Regions from separate parts of the Streptomyces sp. NPDC037410 genome, predicted to be linked through region 1. Evidence: riboswitches for the same ligand, from Rfam matches in the RefSeq annotation. Region 1 holds a riboswitch; each other region holds the start of a gene.
The links. A riboswitch is a leader RNA that binds a small molecule or an ion and turns the genes downstream of it on or off. The one in region 1 is predicted to bind cyclic di-AMP.

Region 1 (3,952 bases):
TCGGGCAGCACGGAAAACCCGGCGCGAATTCCGGGCCGGATGCCTTTTCTTTGTATACGGTGCGGGTGTTAATTCCGGGCACTCGCCGTGTTGACGGCGTGTTGCGAAACCCTCACACGGCCCGGCTCCAGCCTTTTGAGCCGGTGTAGCGGCAGTGAGCGTTCCGCGTGGAGCGCAGTCAGCGCCCGCGCCCGCTCGGCGTCCCCGCGCGCCACGGCGTCCACGATCGCGCCGTGCTCGGCCCAGGCCTCCACCGGCTGGGCGGGCTGCTCCACGACGTACGTCCAGGCGATCTTGTGCCGCAACTGGGTGAGCAGCGCCGTCAGGGCGGGGCTCCCTGAGGCCTGCGCGAGCGTCTCGTGGAACCAGCCGCCGAGCGAGCGCAGGTCCTCGCCCTGATCGCGCCTGGCCCGCTCCTGCCCCAGCCTGACCAGGCCGCGCAGCACCTTGAGGTGCGCCTCGGTGCGCCGCTGCGCGGCCCGGGCGGCGCCCAGCGGTTCGAGCAGCGCCCGCATGTCGAGCAGGTCGGCGGCCTCCTGCTCGGTCGGCTCGGCGACGTGGGCGCCCGCGTGGCGGCGGGAGACGACGAAGCCCTCGGACTCCAGGGTGCGCAGCGCCTCGCGGACCGGGACCCGGGAGACCCCGTACCGGCGGGCTAGCTGCTCCTCGGTCAGCCGACCGCCCCGCTCGTACACGCCGGAGACGATGTCGTCCCGGATCGCCGTGCATACCGAGTGCGCGGGAATGCGCATGTCCGACCTCCGCCTTGGTGCGCGCGAGACAATTCGAGTGGCGCCTGTTCTGCGCCGATCTTCGACTCTATTGCAGCCCGCCGGAATTTCCGATGCCCCGGCGGAATCCATGGAAGTCTTTTGGACAGCGAAAAGCCCCGGCTCAGTACGAGCCGGGGCTTTTGCGACGCGGTACGCGATGGCGGTACGGGTCAGACGTTCACGCCGCGGGCGCGGAGGTACGCGATCGGGTTGATGTCCGAGCCGTACTCGGGGCTGGTGCGCGCCTCGAAGTGGAGGTGCGGGCCGGTCGAGTTGCCGGAGGAGCCCGAGACGCCTATCTGCTGGCCCGGCTCGACGGTCTGGCCGACGTAGACGCCGATGGAGGAGAGGTGCCCGTACTGCGTGTACGTGCCGTCGTTCATCCGGATCACGATGTTGTTGCCGTACGCGCCGCCCCAGCCGGCCTCGACGACGGTGCCGGAGCCGACGGAGACGACCCGGGTGCCGTAGGCGGCGTGGAAGTCGATGCCGGAGTGACTGCCGGAGGACCAGAGCGAGCCGCTGCTCTTGTAGCCGGTGGAGACGTACGAGCCGGCGACGGGGGCCTGGAAGGAGGCGAGGCGGCGGCGCTCGGCCTCGCGGGCGGCGCGCTCGCGCTCCACCCGGATCTCCTTGGCGCGGGCCTCGGCCTTGCGCTTCGCCTCGGCCCTGGCCTTCTCCTTGGCGATGGCCTCGACGGCCTCCTGCTCCTGGGCGGTGGCCTGGGCGTTGATCGGGTCGACGAGGGAGTCCTCGGTGATCACCTGGGTGAGGCCGGTGTCCTCGACGGAGCGGTCGTCCGTGTCGGCGGCGAGTGCCGGGGAGGCGAGGGTTCCGATGACGCCGGTGGTGGCGAGCGTCGCGACGCCGGCGATGCCCACGCTGCGGCGCGCCATCCGGCTCGGACCACGATGCTTCCCGGTGGCACGGGTGAACGCCATGTAGAGGCTGATCCTTTCCTTCCTTCTCGCCTACCGGGTTAGCTGACGGGTTCGGAGCAGGAAGGTCTCCTACGAGCCCCTCCGCACGAGACGAAGGCGCCCGATTCACCCCAGGGACGATGTGGGTCCCCGGCTCCCCAGGCTCGCGCCTGACGGGGACTCGGCGATGACTGTCCGATGCCGCGGTTGCGGCACGTGCACTGACGAACAGCCGCACCGACGCTATGCGGATCGTCTTTCAATCACCAACCGGACACGTCTTTTGTAAGACATACCACAGGGCAAACAATCACCTTGATCGCAATACGGACAAAGCGGAGGACCCCGACGAACTATGCCGTCGGGGCCCTCCCGTTGTCGTCTCAGGACCGGAATCAGCCCGTCACGACGGTCACTTCACCGATGCCGAGCGCGCGCACCGGCTCCGCGATCTGCGCCGCGTCGCCGACGAGCACGGTGACGAGCCGGTCCACCGGGAAGGCGCTGACCACGGCGGCCGTCGCCTCGACGGTGCCGGTCTCGGCAAGCCGCGCGTACAACTGGGCCTGGTAGTCGTCCGCGAGGTGCTGCTCCACCTGGTCGGCGAGCGTCCCGGCGACGGAGGCCGCCGTCTCGTACTTGAGGGGCGCCACCCCCACCAGGTTCTGCACGGCCGTCTCCCGCTCGGCGTCGGTGAGGCCCTCGGCGGCGAGCGTGCGGAGCACCTTCCACAGGTCGTCGAGCGCCGGACCCGTGTTGGGGGTGTCGATCGATCCGCTGATGGCGAGCATCGACGCGCCGTTCCCCTCGGCGTCCGAGCGGAGGACCTGGCCGAAGGCCCGCACGCCGTACGTGTAGCCCTTCTCCTCGCGCAGGACCCGGTCCAGACGCGAGGTCAGGGTGCCGCCGAGGCAGTACGTGCCGAGGACCTGGGCCGGCCACACGCCGTCGTGGCGGTCGGGGCCGACCCGGCCGATCAGCAGCTGCGTCTGAACGGCGCCGGGACGGTCCACGATGACGACCCGTCCGGTGTCGTCGGCGGTGATCGGCGGCATCGGGAGCGGCTCGGCCGGCTCGCCCTCCCAGGCGCCCAGCGTCTCGGCGAGGACCTTGTCGAGGTCGACGCCGGTCAGGTCGCCGACGACCACGGCGGTGGCCGTGGAGGGCCGGACGTACGCCTCGAAGAAGGCGCGGACGGCGGCGGCGTCGATCGCGGCGACCGTCTCCTCCGTGCCCTGGCGCGGCCGGGACATCCGGGACTCGGCCGGGAACAGCTCCTTGGAGAGCTGCTTCGCGGCGCGGCGCCCCGGGTTGGCCGTCTCGTGCGGGATCTCGTCGAGACGGTTGCGCACCAGGCGCTCGACCTCGGTGTCCAGGAACGCCGGGGCGATGAGGGCCTCGGAGAGCAGCCCGAGCGCCTTGGGCAGCCGGGAGACCGGGACCTCCAGGGAGACCCGTACGCCCGGGTGGTCGGCGTGCGCGTCGAGCGTGGCGCCGCAGCGCTCAAGCTCGGCCGCGAACTCCTCGGCGCTGTGCTGGTCGGTGCCCTCGGAGAGCGCGCGGGCCATGATGGTCGCGACACCGTCGAGACCGGCGGGCTCGGCGTCCAGCGGGGCCGGCAGGAAGAGCTCCACGGCGACGACCTGCTGGCCGGGGCGGTGGCTGGTGAGCACGGTCAGGCCGTTGTCCAGCGTGCCGCGGTCCGGGGCCGGGAAGGCCCACGGCTTCGCGGTGCCCGGCTGGGGCTGCGGGTGGAAGTCCATGCTCGTCAAAGACGCGGCGGCGTCGGTCACTGGTCCGCTCCCTCTTCGTCATCGCCGTCGGCGTGGTCGCTCTGCTCGGTCGCCAGGGGCTCGTAGACGAGCACCGCGCGGTTGTCGGGGCGCAGCTTGGCCGCGGCGGCCTCGCGCACCTCGTCGGCGGTGATGTCCAGGACGCGGTCGACGGCGGTCAGGGCGAGCTGCGGGTCGCCGAACAGCACGGCGAACCGGCACAGTTCGTCGGCGCGGCCCGCGACGGTGCCGAGCCGGTCCAGCCACTCGCGCTCCAACTGGGCCTGGGCGCGCTCCATCTCCTCGGGCGTGGGGCCCTCGGCGGCGAACCGGGCGAGCTCATCGTCGACGGCGGCCTCGATCTGCGGGACCTCGACGCCTCCGGAGGTCTTGACGTCCAGCCAGCCGAGCGAGGGCGCCCCGGCGAGCCGCAGCAGGCCGAAGCCGGCGGCGACGGCCGTACGGTCGCGGCGGACCAGGCGGTTGT
Region 2 (3,952 bases), on a different contig from region 1:
GCGCGCCGAGACCGCGGTCGTCCCGCACACCGACGCCGAGGCCGTCGCCAAGACCCTGGACACCCACCCGGGGCGCCGGGCGCTCGTCGTCAGCGACTCCGTCTTCTCCGTCGACGGCGACAAGGCCCCGCTCCGCGGGCTCGCCGAGGCCTGCCGGGCGCACGGCGCCGGGCTCGTCGTCGACGACGCCCACGGCTTCGGCGTCCTCGGCGACGGCGGCCGGGGCGCGCTGCACGAGGCCGGGCTCGCGGGCGACGAGGACGTCGTCGCCACCCTCACCCTCTCGAAGTCCCTCGGCAGCCAGGGCGGCGCCGTCCTCGGCCCGGCCCGGGTGATCGAGCACCTGGTGAACGCCGCCCGCACCTTCATCTTCGACACCGGGCTCGCGCCGGCCGCCGCGGGCGGGGCGCTCGCGAGCCTGCGGCTGATCGCCGCCGAGCCGGGGCTCGCCGAGCGGGCCCGTACCGTCGCCACCACCCTGCACCGGCTGCTCACGGAGGCCGGGCTCACCTCGGCCCGTCCCGACGCGGCCGTCGTCTCGGTCCACGCCCCTTCCCCGGAGGCGGCGCTGCGCTGGGCGGCGGACTGCCGCGAACAGGGCCTGGCGGTCGGCTGCTTCCGGCCGCCGTCCGTCCCCGACGGCATCTCGCGGCTGCGCCTGACGGCGCGGGCCGATCTGACGGACGCGGAGATCGCACGCGCGGTGGAAACGATCCTGCGGACCGCGCCGACGGTCTGACGTCCCATCGGGAGCTCCAAGGGCGTTCCCGGGCCGCAGAGTTCACCGCTTCGGGCGACAGATGGGGACATATCTTGGTGGAACGCCTGCCGGGGCGGCACGATCGGTGGGACTCTGGCGCGAAGCGCGATCCGGGGCAGAAGCCCCGGCGGGAAAGGGACAGCGTCGCCATGGCAGACCATCAGGAAGCATCCGTCACTCTGCCGAGCGATCCCGCGTCGGTCCCCACCGCCCGGCGGTTCGTCGCGGAGGTCCTCGACGGGTGGGGCCTCGGCGGTGCCGACGACCTGGCGGACGCGATCCGCCTGATGGTCTCGGAACTGGCCACCAACGCCGTCCTGCACACCTTCGGGCAGTCGCCCACCTTCACGGTCGACGTCCGTCTGGAGCGCGAGGAGCGCCTCCACATCGGCGTCACCGACAGCCACCCGCGCTGGCCCCGCCGTCTGCCCGCTGCGGTCCAGCAGGACAACGGCCGGGGCATGGTCATCATCCGCTCCCTGGCGGCGGAGGCGGGTGGCCGCCTGTCGGTCACCCCGACCGAGGAGGGCGGGAAGACGGTCTGGATCACCCTCCCGTGGACCTCCGCCCCACTCGCCAGCTGCTAGCGGTCCGTCTGTACGCTCGCGCGATGAGCACATACGAAGGCGTCCACCCCACCGTTCCCGTGCGGGTGGGAGAGCGTGCGGCGGAGATCGACGAGCTGTTGGCGCCCGCGATCGAGGCGATCTGGCGCTGTGGCTTCGACACCTGGACCTGCTGCCAGGACGTCGGCGAGTCCAACGAGAGCTGGGTGGAGAAGCTGCCGCACATGGCGGCGTACGTGGAGTCGCGGCGCGGCTGGATGCTCATCGACTTCCCCGTCGACAGCGGCCTCGCGTTCCTCTCGGCAGTGGCGAACGCGGGTCCCCGCGACGACTTCTACGTCCGGATGGGGCACTGGGCCGCCCCCGACGCGTGGGACGTCGGCATCAAGCCGATGGACGTGGCGCTGTTCGACGAGACACAGGCCTCGCGCTTCCGTCCGCAGCTGCTCCAGGTGAACTTCCCCGCGTACGACCTTCCGGAGCTGACCCGGCGGCTCCACGCGTACGAGGCGGGTGAGCTGGTCCCGCCGGGGCCCATCGACCTCAGCAGCGTGGGCCGCTGACCGGCCGGGACCGTGAGGGGTGCGGCGGCGCCACCGCACCCCTCACGCACGGACCGCTAAGGCCGCCGGATCACCGGACGCGGCCGTAGTAGACCTTCGACGTCCAGATCGGGTCGAGCTTCACCCAGGATCCCGTCTTGGGCGAGTGCCAGATCTTGCCGCTGCCGGCGTAGATGCCCACGTGGTAGACGCTCCCGCCGGAGTGGAAGAAGACCAGGTCCCCCTTCTGTCTGCTGGACGCGGAGATGTGCCGGGTGTTGTTGTACTGCTGCTGCGCGGTGCGGGGCAGCGACTTGCCCGCCTGCTTGTACGCGTAGAGCGTCAGACCGGAGCAGTCGAACCGGGTGGGTCCCGCGCTCCCGTACCGGTACGGGGCTCCCTTCTTGGACGCGGCGACGCTCAGTGCCTTGTTCGCGTAGGTGGTCGCCGCCTGGGCCTCGGGTGCCGCACCTGGTGCGAGCATCGTGCCGCCGACGGCGGCGAGGGTGAGAGCCGTGACGGCTCCGGCCCGGGACAGCAGGGACGGGACGTGCATCTGCGCAGTCATGCGCAACCCTTCGTCAGCCGCCTGCGAAGGATGACCTGTCGGGTTCGGGCTGGCGAAGATGCCCGGCCGCGGCTGCGGCTTCACCCCAAGGGACGGCCCCGCTGCGGAAACAGCGCGTACGTCCCGTACTGCCTGGGTCCTCCACTCCTGCCGATCCACTCCTGTCGACCAGACATCCGGGACAGCGGCAGGACTCGGCGTCCGCCCGGACCGCCCCGCCTCGGATGGCGGGGGCTTGTCGTCGACAGGGATCTTGACCCACACCCAGGGCGAATTCCGAGCTGAAACGGCGATATGTGAGGCTCCTCACGACTGATCCATTCGGGTGGACAGGGTGCTTTCGTGATCACCGGAGGTTTGGCCTACGAGGCCCGCACCAGCGGTGGAACGCCCCATTCCGCCAGATGCGTACACCTGTTGCGCAACTCACCCGACGCATATGTCGACTCATCGACTACGCCGAACGGGGGAGCGATTCTGCGTTGCGTGTCGGCCGTACGGACCTCGACACGACATGCCGGAATGTCAACTCGCCCGTGTGCGGGGGACGGTGACGCGGCCGGTGCGGCGCTCGCCGTCCAACACCCGCAGGGCGCGCGCCAGTGTGTCCGTGTGCACCTCGCTCTCGCCCCGCATATGCATGAGCGTCAGAGCCTCGCGCAACGCCTCCGCGCGTCCCACCAGGGCCTGTGCCGCCCGCAGTGCCCCATAGGTATGCGTACCCCTGGATGGGTTGATCTTCCCAAGAAGATCGACGACTTCGAGGTACGCGTCGATCAACTCGCCCTCGGCCCGGGTCAGCGCGGGCAGCGGCGGCAGCTCGGGCACCACGGCCGGCTCACCGTGCCGCGCCGGCGTCGCGCCGGTTCGTGATCACGTGGTCCACCAGGCCGTACGCGAGGGCCGCCGGCGCGTCCAGGACGGTGAGGCGGTCGATGTCGGCGTCGATCCGGTCCCTGCTCTGCCCGGTGTACTCGGTGAGCATCCCGGCCACCAGGGCGCGCAGCCGGAGCAGCTCGCGCGCGTGGATGTCGAGGTCGCTCGGCTGTCCCTGGAGGGGTTCGTCCATGGCCGGCTGGCGGAGGGCGACCCGGGCGCCGGGGAGGACGAGCCGCTTGCCGGGGGTGCCGGCGGCGAGGAGGACGGCGGCGGTGGAGGTGGCCTGGCCGAGGCAGGTGGTCTCCACGTCGCAGGAGAGCGTCCGCATCGTGTCGTGGATCGCGGTCATGGCGCTGATCGAGCCGCCGGGCGAGTTGATGTAGAGCGCGATGTCCTGGCCGGGGGCGGCGTAGTCGAGGTGCAGGAACTGGGCGATGACGTCGTTGGCCGAGGTCTCGTCGATCGGGGTGCCGAGGAAGACGATCCGGGACGCGAGGAGCTTCGAGTACGGGTCGAGCGTTCGCGTTCCGAACGAGGTCCGCTCCGTGAACTCGGGCAGGACGTGGCGGGCATCCATGGCTGAGCACCTCCAGCTGTCTGTAAAAAATGTACAGGACGTACAGACCGTAAGATGAGG
Region 3 (3,952 bases), on a different contig from region 1:
ACTCCCTGGCCCAGTGGATGTCGTCCTTGCGGACCTCGAGGGTGCCGCGCGGCGGGACCGGCGGCCAGGGCTGGTCCGGGTCGGCGGGCACGGGCATGCCGAGGACCTGGGCGGCGCGCAGGGCGACGCGGGTGTGTCCCTCGGGCGAGAGGTGCAGCCGGTCGTCGTCCCAGGCGCGCCGGTCCTGGACGGACTTCAGCGACCACAGGTCGAGGACCGGGCAGCCGTAGCGGTCCGCGATGGCCCGGACGTGCCCGTTGTACGTGGCGATCTTGCCGCGCAGGTGCTTGAGCAGGGTCACGTCGCGGGTGTCGAAGCCGGTGGTCACCATGACGGTGCCGACGGCGGAGCTCAGGTCGGCGACGGCGCGCTCGAAGCGCTCGGCCACGTCGTCGGGGTCCGTCCCGGGGCGGATGATGTCGTTGCCGCCCGCGCAGAAGGTCACCAGGTCGGGGGCGAGTTCCTTCGCCCGCGGGACCTGTTCCGCCACGATCTGGTCGAGAAGGCGCCCCCGTACGGCGAGATTGGCGTACCGGAAGCCGTCGTGCTCCGGCAGCTGGTCGGCGAGCAGCACCGCGAAGCGGTCCGCCCAGCCGACGTACGTCCCGTCGGGCCCGGGGTCTCCGACGCCCTCGGTGAAGCTGTCACCGATCGCCGCGTACGACCCGAATGCGTTCTTGTCTGTTGATCTCGAATCGTCTGCCACGGGAGCACATCCTTCCCTTTGGGATGGGACCTACGCGACCGTAAGGAAGGGTTGACGCAGGGTGACATATGCCACCGATAAAGATTCCGCCAAACCGGAATACGCCGGATGCCCGGCACGGGTGTGCCGGGCATCCGGGGGGTGACGTGTCGTCAGATGCTCACGCCGTGCTGGCGCAGGGCCGCCAGCGGGTCGATGTCGGAGCCGTACTCCGGCCCGGTGCGCATCTCGAAGTGCAGGTGCGGGCCGGTCACGTTGCCGGTCGCGCCGGAGAGGCCGATCTCCTGGCCGCCGGTGACGGCCTGGCCGGCGGAGACGGAGATCGAGGACAGGTGGGCGTACTGCGAGAAGGTGCCGTCGGCGTGCTGGATGACGACCTGGTTGCCGTACGCGCCGCCGTCGCCGGCGGAGTAGACGGTGCCGGGGCCGACCGCGTGGACGGGGGTGCCGGTGGAGGCGATGAAGTCGACACCGGTGTGGTAGCCGGAGGACCACATGGAGCCGGCCTGGTGGTACGGGGTCGACATGCCGGCACCGGCGATCGGGGCGACCCAGCCGGAGGAGCTCGGCGCGGCCGACGAGGACGGCGCGGCGGACGGCGCGGCGGGCGCGGGGGCGGCCGGGGCCGAGGTGCGCTCGCTGCTGCGCGAGGCGCGCTGGGTGTCGCCGTTCTTGCCGGAGGACTGCCAGTCGTGGTGCGCGGCCCCGGCGGTGCTCTTCGCACCGAGGGTGAGCTTCATGCCGGGCAGGATCAGCGAGGGGTTCCCGCCGACGACCTGGCGGTTGTCCTTGTAGAGCTTCTGCCAGCCGCCCGCCAGGTGGTGCTCGGCGGCGATCTTCGACAGGTAGTCGCCGCGGACGACGGAGTACGTCTTCGGCGCGGCCTTCGCGGTGGCGGGCGCGGCCTCGACGGCGGCGGCCTTCACCTGGGCGACGGCCTGCGCGGGAGCGGCGGCCGGGGTGGCGGCGTGGGCGCCGGTGGCTCCGAGGAGCGGGAGGGCGACGACGGCGCCGCCGGTGCCGGCGGCGGCGAGGCCACGGGTCAGGCGGTTGGACTTGGTGCGGCGGTGCTTACCCTTCGCGGGCATGGCGAATTCCTCTCCGGCGCCTGCGAGGTGAGCTGTCGGGTTCGGACTGGAGATGTCCGGCCGCGTGCAGTACGCGACTTCACCCCGAGCCGTCCTTTCGAGGGATCGGCGACTTACCTGGTTCCCCCGCTCCTGCCTTCTACCGGTGAGTGCGGATTCCGGTCGGTGGCAGGATTCGGCGGTCCGTCCGGAGTGAGCGCGACGCTAGACGAGTGGGGTCGGCGTGAACAAGCCACGGTTTTCACGCACTCCGGGATTTCTTGATTTCCGGGCGGAATTCCGGTCACCCTCCGTCGACGGCGGCCCCTCGATCTCCTTTTCCCGGGGGGTATTTGGAAAAGACGATCAGGCACGGTCCGTCACGGTTATGACGCTGCTCACGCGCGAATCCTCATCTCCCCTGCAACCAGGGCGGGTTACCTCTTAGCTCTCAATACGGACAGATCGCCCATTCCCGTCCGAGGGGGTGCGCCTCCGGGCCCCCACCCGAGATGATTGCCCCAGGAACCGATCCACCGGACACAGGAACCGATCTACAGAACAGGAGCAGCCGTGACCCAGCAGCTGCCGCAGGTCCCGCCCGCCGAATCCGACGAGCCCGAGCTGGCGGAGGTCCGCAACTTCCGGGACGTGGGCGGCCTGCCGACGACGGACGGGCGCGCCGTCCGCCCCGGGCGCCTCTTCCGCAGCGGCCACCTCGCCCACGCGACGGAGGACGACGCCGCCTTCCTCGCCTCGCTCGGCCTGCACACCGTCTTCGACTTCCGCAACGAGTCGGACCGGAGGATCGAGGGCCCCGACGTCGAGCTGCCCGGCGTGCAGAACGTGAACATACCCCTCAACGACCCTGCCGACGGCAAGGAGTTCTGGAAGCTGGTGCGCGACGGCGAGATCGCGCAGCTGCGCGAGGTCCTCGGCGACGGCAAGGCGGCCGCCCGGATGTCCCGCTCGTACCGGAAGAACGTGCTGGAGCGGACCGAGGAGCACAGCCGGCTCCTGCACGCCATGGCGGAGGAGAGTGTCCCGGCCCTCCTGCACTGCGCGGCCGGCAAGGACCGGGCCGGGGTCGCCATCGCGATCACCCTGCTCGCGGTCGGGGTCGAGCGGGAGGCGATCGAGGCCGACTACGTGAAGTCGAACGCCCCGCACCGCCGCTACAAGGTGCGCCGCAGCTCCACCTCCCCGGACGCGATGTCGCCCGAGGTGATGGAGCTGCTGAGCCCGCTGTTCGACGCGCGGGTGGAGTATCTGCGGGCCGCGTTCGAGACGATCGAGACGACCTGGGGCTCGGTGGACGCCTACTTCGCGGAGGGCCTGAAGCTGGCCCCGGAGACCCGCGAGCGGCTGCGGGAGCGCCTGCTCACGGAGGCGTGACGCCTGCCCCCGTACGCCCTACTGGCCCTGCGCGCCGAGCGTGAAGAGCAGGTAGAGGAAGCCGGCGAAGAGGTGGCCCGCGATCAGATAGGCGAAGAGACGGAGCACGAGCCCCTTGGGGAACTTGCCTTCACCGCGCTCCTCGCCGGTGACCGGTCGTACTGACTTCTCGGACATGTCGGTCCTTTCTGGACGTCAGCGCCGATGCGGGGTCCCGTCGCCGAGGCACAGGTCGGCGGCGGGGCTCTGCATCAGCGTGTGGACGAAGAGCAGCTCGGCCCCGCCGGACGTGGCGGCGCCGATCCGGTGCGGGGTCAGCGAGTCGAAGTGCGCGCTGTCCCCGGGATCGAGGACATGGACGGCGTCGCCGAGCGCGAGCCGGACCCGGCCCTCCAGGACGTGGATCCACTCCTCGCCGGGGTGGACCCGCACGATGTCGGCCCGGGTGGCGTAGGGCACGTGCACCCGCAGGCACTGGAGGGCGCGACCGGCGCCGCCCGCCTGGCGGTAGATCCAGCCGTCGGCCTCGACGGGCTCGGAGCGGTCGGCCCGGACGACGGGGTCGCGCTCGGGGGGCGTCTCGCCCAGGAGCTCGGAGACCGTCGTACCGTAGATACGGGACAGGGCCAGCAGCATCGGCAGCGAGGGCTGCCGGTTCCCCGTCTCCAGGCGCGAGAGGTGGGCCGGAGAGAGACCGGCCCGCTGGGCGGCGGCCTCCAGGGTGAGCCCCCGGCGGCGGCGCAGGGCCCGCAGCTGCGGGGCGACGTCCGGCAGGACGGCGGTG
Region 4 (3,952 bases), on a different contig from region 1:
GGGGTCGAGGCCTGGCTCGTGACGCGGTACGCGGACGCCCGGCAGGCCCTGGCCGACCAGCGGCTCTCCAAGAACCCCGCGCACCACGACGAGTCCCCGCACGCGAAGGGGAAGACGGGCATCCCGGGCGAGCGCAAGGCCGAGCTGATGACGCATCTGCTCAACATCGACCCGCCGGACCACACCCGGCTGCGGCGGCTCGTCTCGAAGGCCTTCACCCCGCGCAGGGTCGCCGAGTTCGCCCCGCGCGTGCAGGAGCTGACCGACCGGCTCATCGACTCCTTCGTGGAGCGGGGGAGCGCCGACCTCATCCACGAGTTCGCCTTCCCGCTGCCCATCTACGCGATCTGCGACCTCCTGGGCGTGCCCGAGGAGGACCAGGACGACTTCCGGGACTGGGCCGGGATGATGATCCGGCACGGCGGGGGCCCGCGCGGCGGGGTCGCCCGGTCGGTGAAGAAGATGCGCGGCTATCTCGCCGAGCTCATCCACCGCAAGCGCGAAGAGCCGGGAGACGACCTCATCTCGGGGCTCATCAAGGCCTCCGACCACGGCGAGCACCTCACCGAGAACGAGGCCGCCGCCATGGCCTTCATCCTGCTGTTCGCCGGCTTCGAGACGACCGTCAACCTCATCGGCAACGGCGTCTACCAGCTCCTTCGCCACCCCGGGCAGCGCGAGCGGCTGCAGGCCTCGCTCGCCGCAGGGGAGACCGGGCTCCTGGAGACCGGGATCGAGGAGCTGCTGCGGTACGACGGGCCCGTGGAGATGGCGACCTGGCGGTACGCGACGCGGGCGCTGACCATCGGCGGGCAGGAGATCCCGGCCGGGGACCCGGTGCTCGTGGTGCTCGCCGCCGCCGACCGGGACCCGGAGCGGTTCGACGGTCCCGACACCCTCGACCTCGCCCGGCGCGACAACCAGCACCTCGGCTACGGGCACGGCATCCACTACTGCCTGGGCGCACCGCTCGCCCGCCTCGAAGGGCAGACGGCGCTCGCGACGCTGCTGACTCGCCTGCCGGACCTGCGACTTGCCGCCGATCCGGCCGAACTGCGGTGGCGCGGCGGCCTCATCATGCGCGGTTTGCGCACGCTTCCGGTGGAGTTCTCCCCTTCCGTACCACTCCTCACGACTGACGAGCCATCAGAAATGTGATCTTCGCGTGATCGTGGCGCCATCGACTTGTGACGGACGTTCGAATGCGGCTACGTTTCCCGGCAGTCTCAGCCGTCACGCGAAAGGCGTTCCTATGCGTTCCGGGAACGGAAGACACCGTCGCCCCCGTCAGGCCCCCGCCCTCGTCGTCGCCGCGGGCGTGACCGGATCCGCCATGGCGCTGCCGCTGCTCGCCACCGGATCCGCCTCCGCCGCCGACGCCCCCACATGGGACCGGGTCGCCGAGTGCGAGTCCGGCGGCCAGTGGAGCGCCAACTTCGGCAACGGGATGTACGGCGGCCTCCAGTTCACCCAGGACAGCTGGGAGCGGCACGGCGGCCTCGCGTACGCGCCCAGCCCCGACCTGGCCAGCCGCGCCCAGCAGATCGCGGTGGCCGAGAAGGCGCTCGCCCAGGGCAGCACCGAGTGGGCCACCTGCGCCCCGATCGCCGGCCTCAAGAACGACGGCAAGGCCACGGGTGTGAACCCCGGCCCGACCGCGGTGCCGACGACGCCCACCGGGCCGCTCCCCGAGTCCAACCGCACCGCGGGCGACACGCCGTCGGCCGCCTCCAAGGACGGGAAGGCGTCCGCGACCCCGGCCGCGCCGACCGCTCCCGCGACCTCCGCCACACCGGGCGCGTCGACGACGACCCCGGCCGCGCCCGCCACGCCGGCGACCCCGGGCACTCCCGACGCGTCCGTTACGCCCGGTACGCCGGATTCGTCCGAGGTGCCGAAGGGTGACGTGCCGTCGGCCACGCCCGGCACCGGCAAGCACCGGGGCGGGGCCGCACCGGAGGAATCCGGCAAGCCGGGCAGTTCACCCGAAACAGGCAAGCATGCGGCGGGTGGGGACACGTCCGCGGAAAAGGTCGACTCCACGCCCGTGACTGACGAGGCGAAGAATTCGGACGCAACGGACAGTCAGGACACTTCGGGCGAGTACACCGTGCAGCCGGGTGACAGCCTGTCCGGCATTGCGCAGGAGAACGAACTCCCCGGAGGCTGGACGGCGCTCTACGACGCCAACCGGAAGACGGTGGGCATCGACCCGAACCTCATCCTGCCTGGTCAGAGCCTCGACCTGACGACGGGTTCGGTACAGGCGGAAGGTTAGTTCGCGGTCTTATGTCCGGTTCTGGGCAAGTGAGACATGGGTCTCTTCGTCCCAACTGGCGTGTCACGTCCGCAAACTTTGCTCCCGTCACCTCTCACCTGCGCAAACACCGCCCACCGGAGGGCAAGCAGGGCCGATTTTTCCGCAATGGGCCTCTTTGAACTTCCGGTGGGTCTGTGTCTACGGTCGTCCCGCTCGCCACCGCGGGCCCCGTCGACCGAAACGCCGAATCCTGCCGTCGGCCGATGGGAACAGTCGTCGCGCAAGCGCCGAAGGCAGGAGTGGGGGACCCAAGGTAAGTGCCGGGCCCGGCCGTTGAGACAGACGGCCGACGACCGGCTTGGGGTGAAGCCGCGCGCAAGGACGCGCGGCCGGGCAACTTTCCGGCCCGAACCCGACAGCTCACCTCACAGGCGTCGGTGAGGAGAATCCCCATGCTGTTTTCCGCCAAGGGCAAACACCGTCGTCCCTCCAAGGCCACCCAGGTCGTCACCCTCGTCGGCGTCACCGGCATCGCCGTCGCCGCCCCGCTGATGACCGCCGGCACCGCCTCGGCCGCCACCGCCTCCGAGTGGGACGCCGTCGCCCAGTGCGAGTCCGGCGGCAACTGGGCCATCAACACCGGCAACGGCTTCTACGGCGGCCTCCAGTTCACCAACTCCACCTGGGCCGCGTTCGGTGGCACCGCCTACGCCCCGCGCGCCGACCTCGCGTCGAAGTCCCAGCAGATCACCATCGCCGAGAAGGTCCTCGCGGGCCAGGGCAAGGGCGCGTGGCCGAGCTGTGGCGTCGGCCTCTCCGGTGCCTCCTACGGCGGCGGCGCCGCCGAGACCCCGCAGCAGTCCGCCCCGCAGCAGGCCGCCCCCAAGCAGCAGTCCGCCCCGCAGCAGGAGCGTCGCGCCGAGCAGCCGACCACCCGCAGCGAGCACCGCGCGGCCCCGAAGGCCGCCAAGAAGACCGTCACCACGCCGACCGGCAAGAAGGTCAAGAAGGGCGACGGCGAGTACAAGGTCGTCACCGGTGACACCCTCAGCAAGATCGCCGAGGCGCACCACGTCAAGGGCGGCTGGGCCAAGCTCTTCGAGCTGAACAAGGACGTCGTCGAGAACGCCGACCTCATCTACCCGGGTCAGCAGCTTCACCTGAAGTGAACCCGGCGGTTCGCGTGAGTCCGGCGGCTCACGCGGCCCCGACGACCCTCCCGCGGTGACCACCCCGGTCCGGCGCGCCTCTCCCCCGTGCGCGCCGGACCGGGGTTCCCCCCTTTATGGGGACACCTCTTTATGGGGACACAGCGGTTCAGGCGGTTACTGTCCAGTAGATACGAGGGTCTTCGTCCCCGAATGCATGCCCTTGGGTCCTTTTTCGTCCCAGGGGGCGGGCGCCCGGCGGGCGGGAGCCCCCGCGCCGGTTAGGCTCTTGTCGCAAGGCCGGGTGACCCTGCACCGGCCATGCGTCACATCCAGCGTCACATCCCAAAAAGGAGATGCTCGTGCCGTCCATCGACGTCGTCGTAGCCCGGGAAATCCTGGACTCCCGAGGCAACCCCACGGTCGAGGTCGAGGTCGGCCTCGACGACGGCAGCACCGGCCGTGCTGCTGTTCCGTCCGGCGCCTCCACCGGTGCCTTCGAGGCCATCGAGCTCCGCGACGGTGACCCCAACCGCTACCAGGG

Region 2: another riboswitch for cyclic di-AMP. It lies ahead of ACZ7HT_RS10755 (C40 family peptidase); the one in region 1 lies ahead of ACZ7HT_RS27990 (M23 family metallopeptidase).
Region 3: another riboswitch for cyclic di-AMP. It lies ahead of ACZ7HT_RS21770 (M23 family metallopeptidase); the one in region 1 lies ahead of ACZ7HT_RS27990 (M23 family metallopeptidase).
Region 4: another riboswitch for cyclic di-AMP. It lies ahead of ACZ7HT_RS16365 (transglycosylase family protein); the one in region 1 lies ahead of ACZ7HT_RS27990 (M23 family metallopeptidase).

Annotation. Positions count from the first base shown of each region.
Region 1 covers NZ_JBVJWR010000019.1:50,588-54,539, forward strand. Annotated here, with positions in the region: gene ACZ7HT_RS27985 (GntR family transcriptional regulator) at 69-752, opposite strand; gene ACZ7HT_RS27990 (M23 family metallopeptidase) at 944-1,714, opposite strand; cyclic di-AMP (ydaO/yuaA leader) riboswitch at 1,727-1,890, opposite strand; gene ACZ7HT_RS27995 (M16 family metallopeptidase) at 2,089-3,456, opposite strand; gene ACZ7HT_RS28000 (M16 family metallopeptidase) at 3,483-3,952, opposite strand, start outside.
Region 2 covers NZ_JBVJWR010000005.1:277,385-281,336, reverse strand. Annotated here, with positions in the region: gene ACZ7HT_RS10770 (8-amino-7-oxononanoate synthase) at 1-739, shown strand, start outside; gene ACZ7HT_RS10765 (ATP-binding protein) at 910-1,347, shown strand; gene ACZ7HT_RS10760 (hypothetical protein) at 1,371-1,889, shown strand; gene ACZ7HT_RS10755 (C40 family peptidase) at 1,960-2,436, opposite strand; cyclic di-AMP (ydaO/yuaA leader) riboswitch at 2,440-2,561, opposite strand; gene ACZ7HT_RS10750 (hypothetical protein) at 2,962-3,267, opposite strand; gene ACZ7HT_RS10745 (ATP-dependent Clp protease proteolytic subunit) at 3,275-3,892, opposite strand.
Region 3 covers NZ_JBVJWR010000012.1:233,047-236,998, forward strand. Annotated here, with positions in the region: gene ACZ7HT_RS21765 (SGNH/GDSL hydrolase family protein) at 1-706, opposite strand, end outside; gene ACZ7HT_RS21770 (M23 family metallopeptidase) at 859-1,794, opposite strand; cyclic di-AMP (ydaO/yuaA leader) riboswitch at 1,797-1,952, opposite strand; gene ACZ7HT_RS21775 (tyrosine-protein phosphatase) at 2,347-3,168, shown strand; gene ACZ7HT_RS21780 (DUF6126 family protein) at 3,187-3,345, opposite strand; gene ACZ7HT_RS21785 (helix-turn-helix domain-containing protein) at 3,364-3,952, opposite strand, start outside.
Region 4 covers NZ_JBVJWR010000008.1:300,876-304,827, forward strand. Annotated here, with positions in the region: gene ACZ7HT_RS16355 (cytochrome P450 family protein) at 1-1,158, shown strand, start outside; gene ACZ7HT_RS16360 (transglycosylase family protein) at 1,253-2,278, shown strand; cyclic di-AMP (ydaO/yuaA leader) riboswitch at 2,536-2,709, shown strand; gene ACZ7HT_RS16365 (transglycosylase family protein) at 2,713-3,429, shown strand; gene eno (phosphopyruvate hydratase) at 3,765-3,952, shown strand, end outside.